One region of the Microcoleus sp. A006_D1 genome, then DNA from elsewhere that is predicted to be linked to it. Evidence: riboswitches for the same ligand, from Rfam matches in the RefSeq annotation. Region 1 holds a riboswitch; the other holds the start of a gene.
What was found. Region 1 has a riboswitch for cobalamin ahead of QUB68_RS17050 (energy-coupling factor ABC transporter permease). Riboswitches for the same ligand answer to the same signal wherever they lie in the genome.
Positions count from the first base shown of each region.

Region 2: it holds a riboswitch for cobalamin, as region 1 does, so the genes downstream of both, QUB68_RS29490 (DUF1636 domain-containing protein) here and QUB68_RS17050 (energy-coupling factor ABC transporter permease) in region 1, are expected to answer to the same signal.

Region 1 covers NZ_JAUBVZ010000008.1:237,386-239,574, reverse strand. Annotated here, with positions in the region: gene cbiQ (cobalt ECF transporter T component CbiQ) at 1-81, opposite strand, end outside; gene QUB68_RS17055 (energy-coupling factor ABC transporter substrate-binding protein) at 78-407, opposite strand; gene QUB68_RS17050 (energy-coupling factor ABC transporter permease) at 411-1,169, opposite strand; cobalamin riboswitch at 1,192-1,338, opposite strand; gene QUB68_RS17045 (Uma2 family endonuclease) at 1,532-2,189, shown strand, end outside.
Region 2 covers NZ_JAUBVZ010000030.1:8,730-10,918, reverse strand. Annotated here, with positions in the region: gene cobW (cobalamin biosynthesis protein CobW) at 1-821, opposite strand, end outside; gene QUB68_RS29490 (DUF1636 domain-containing protein) at 949-1,365, opposite strand; cobalamin riboswitch at 1,388-1,552, opposite strand; gene QUB68_RS29485 (serine/threonine protein kinase) at 1,695-2,189, shown strand, end outside.

The DNA.
Region 1 (2,189 bases):
GATCGCAAAAGATAGCTTGTGAGTTGGCGGCAACCCCCGCAAACGATTTGTATAAGCCAGACTATCAATCTGATGGTTCATTCCGAGGATTTGCGATCGGAATTCTGCCGAGATTGCGATCGGCCTTTATACAACCCAATCACGTACCCAACTACGCCAGCCCCTATTGCCGCTTGAGACGCAAACAATAGACTAGCAATTTCTCCGCTAGCAGGCTCAACTAAGTGATTGAACCAAGGCTTATAATCCGGTTGAATTTCGGTAATTGCTTTCTTAGCTTGGTCATCGGAACCGCCGTATTCACCCCGCACAAAAACGAGAGGAATAACAGCAAGAACAACTACAGCGCCCGCCAATAACCAATTTTGCCGCGAAGTAGCTTGCTGATTTGTAGGTTTTTGATTCACAGTTTATGACTCCTGTCTCAATAATTTCAAAGTTTCCAACTCCGGCTTTCCGTAAGAATGCAGCCAATTCCAGACCAATACAGTCAGCAATCCCTCACTAATAGCCAGAGGTACTTGAGTGATTGCAAAGATGCCAGCAAACTTGAGAAACGAAGCCATAAAACCGCCGCTTGCTGCCGGGAAAGCTAACGCTAATTGAATCGAAGTCGTCACATAAGTCAGCAAATCTGCCAAAGCCACCGCACAAAAAATTGCCGCCCGCTGGCTACCAGTTCGCAACAGCAAATGATAGATAAAATACGCAGCAAAAGGGCCGACAATCGCCATCGAAAACATATTCGCGCCCAGCGTTGTCAAGCCACCGTGGGCTAACAGTAACGTTTGAAATAACAGCACTAAAGCCCCCAGTACAGCCATCACCGAAGGGCCGAACAAAATCGCACCCAAACCAGTTCCCGTCGGGTGAGAACAACTGCCAGTTACCGAGGGAATCTTTAAAGCAGAAAGCACAAAAGTAAACGCACCCGCCAAAGCTAACAGCAGTTTAAGTTCCGGGTGTTCTTTTGTGATAAGGGCGATCGATCGCAAACCCAACACAAAAAAAGGCAACGCCACCATCCACCAAAACACAGCCCATTGCACAGGCAAAAAACCTTCCGAAATGTGCATAGCTGCGGCAGGCGTTGCCGATGCTAGGACAATATAACAACTCAAGCCAGCCATCAATCCCAGGCTGACTAATTTCCGATTTCTGGCCTTCATGCTGAACCTCGCAGATGAGACAATTTAAACCAACACATCGGCGGGCATCCTGACTCAGAAAGCGACACGACTTTCATTACAGTTGCGGGACAGCGCCGGACTTGCACCGAACTTTCCCCCTTTCCTCTAACGGCTGTTCCCCATTAGAACCGACTGCTTAGACATAGTTTAGTCGATCGCGTAATTCTCAGCCGATATTTTACAAAAATTATTTCAAATTAAGTAACTCAAGATTACCTATATCTTGCTTTTCTTCCTTTTCTTACTTAGCGTCTTTGCGATCCATAAAAACCTTAACCAAATACAAAAAAATACCCAACAACTAAATGCTATAATATTAATGAGTTTTGAGAAAAACCGCCATGTTAGATTACAACTTTCCCAAACACTGGCCCTCAGCCGACGAACTACCAGACTCAGATGAAACACCAGTGGATAACGAACTGCAAGAACTAATACCAGGATTGCTAAAAGCAATATTGCTCATAATTTGGGCCGAACGTATGGACTGGTTTTTTGGCATAGATATGGCTATTTACCATCACCTCAAAAAACCTGTCATTGTGCCAGATGCTTTCTTAAGTTTAGGAGTAAGACGGTTTTACGATGAAGAATTGCGTCCCAGTTACGTGCTGTGGGAGGAAAAAGTGATGCCAACTTTTGTCCTCGAAGTTGTTTCCCCGACTTCTCGCAAAGAATACACCGCCAAGTTGGAAGAATATCAAAGGTTAGGCGTACTTTATTACGTCATTTATTCTTCTCGCCGCCGACGTAAACCCCGCTTGGAAGTATATAAGTTAGTCAATGGTTCCTATGACTTACAGCCAGGAAATCTAGTTTGGATGCCAGAAATTGGTTTGGGAATTGGCTGTGAAAGGGGAAATTATTCTGGGGTGACGAGGGAGTGGTTGTATTGGTATGATGCTGATGGTAAACGCTATCTGACTCCTGAAGAACAGTTGAAAGAATCAGCGCAACGTCTCCAACAGGAATTCCAGCGCGCACAACAGGAAGCCCAGC
Region 2 (2,189 bases), on a different contig from region 1:
AGTTTTTTCACCAAAGCTTCTGGTTCAAATGCGCGATCGGCAATAAAGAAAGTCGAGTTAATATCATCATCGTGCTCATGTTCCTCCTCAGCGTCGTGGTGACTCGGGCGGGACTCCAAATCATCCTCAACCGCCGCATTAAATCCCAACAGCACATCAGGGTTAATTTCGCCACCCTTGCAAGGCACAATTTTTACACTCGGACGTAACTCTTGCTGCAACCAGGTTTGAACTTTCTGTTGAGTTTCTGCATTTACGCGATCGACCTTCGTCAACAGTACCATATCGGCACAGGCCAACTGGTCTTCAAACAATTCCTCGATCGGCGTTTCGTGATCCAAACTATCATCAGCCTGTCGCTGCGCCATCAAAGCATCGATATCACCGACAAAATTACCGCTAGCAATAGCTTCGCAATCAACAACAGCAACCACACCGTCAACAGTAGCGCCAGTGCGAATTTCCGGCCAGCGAAAAGCTTGAATCAAAGGCTTAGGAAGTGCCAAGCCAGAAGTCTCAATCAAGATACAATCAATTTGGTCTTTGCGCTTCAACAATTCCTGCATAGTCGGCAAGAATTCCTCTTGAACAGTGCAGCAAAGACAACCATTTGTTAGTTCTACAATATTGCTGCTGACACTTTCTTCTTCATCGCAAACTTGGCAATCGCGCAGCAGTTCTCCGTCGATACCAATTTCGCCAAATTCATTAACTAAAACTGCGATGCGGCGGCCTTGATTGTTTTGCAATAAATGGCGAATTAACGTAGTTTTGCCACTACCGAGAAAACCAGTGATGACCGTAACAGGAATCTTGTGCATTAAATTTTGTGTCAGGTTTAAATGTACCGTATGGTGCGCATGGCGCACCATTCTTCAGTCCGCGAAGGCGGACATCGTTTGTGTAGTCGCGGTTTCTAACCGCCGACTCTTCTGTTTGCTCTTATCTCTAATTCCCCAGCGGCGGAATCTTCGCCAAAACACCTTTTTTCAAAGCTTGAGGACGCTCAGCCCAAGGCAACAAACCGTCCGACTTAGCATAGTATTGACCCGCGCATTCGAGTACAGCCTCGACACTTTCCGGCTCATTCGGAGGCAAATCACCAAACAGATAAGTATACTTTCCCACAGCAGCAAAAGACACCGCACAAGAGTGACTGCAAGCACTCATGCACTCAACTTCTTGAATATCAAACTGCTCGGACAACTCCCAATCTTTAGCGAGTTTCGATAAATCTTCCATAAATTGTTGGCCACCGCTTTTACCTTCGCGCTTGCCGTCTTTCCAAACACTAGCGCAAGCCGTGCAAACTAAAAGACAGTGTTTTGTGCGTACAGCCGTGTTACGTTTAGTTCCATTCATCATCCATACCTCGTAGATGCGTTCAAAAGTGAGTTAGATATCGGCGGGCATTCTGACTTTAGAGGTAAAGGACTTGCATTCCTTACTACAAACCTCATTACAGTTGCGGGACAGCGCCGGACTTGCACCGAACTTTCCCCGTTTCCTCTAGCGGCTGCTCCCCGCTAGAACCGATCGCGAATTCAAATCCTACCACACTTGCCGCCCTTTCCCAAAAAAGTTATCTTGGTAACAGCGATTTTTAATATCTAACCACATAAATTAACCCAGTTCGTAGTAAGGACTTTAGTCCTCTGATATTTCTGCGGACTGAAGTCCTCACTACCAACCTTATGAACGATTTTCCCGACTTTTCCACACACGGCTATCAAGTAACCCGCGAACTCGGATACAACAGTTTGGGCGGCCGCGTCACCTATCTCGCCACAAAAATTAATACAACAAACTCCGTTGTGATTAAGCAATTTCAATTCGCTCAATTAGGTGCTAGCTGGACAGAATACGATGCTTACGAACAAGAAATTAAAGTGCTGGAAAGTTTGGATTTCCCAGGTATCCCCCGCTATCTCGATGCTTTCGGGACTGACAGCGGTTTTTGTATGGTGCAGGAATACAAAAATGCTGAAAGTGCGATCGCCCGGACTTTCTCGCCGCCGGATATTAAACAAATTGCGATCGCCACTTTAGAAATTCTAGCTTACCTGCAATCCCAAAAACCGCCCGTAATCCACCGCGACATCAAACCGGAAAACCTGTTAATCGATGACAACTTAAATGTGTACTTAGTAGACTTCGGTTTTGCCCGCTTGGGAGGCGGAAATATCGCC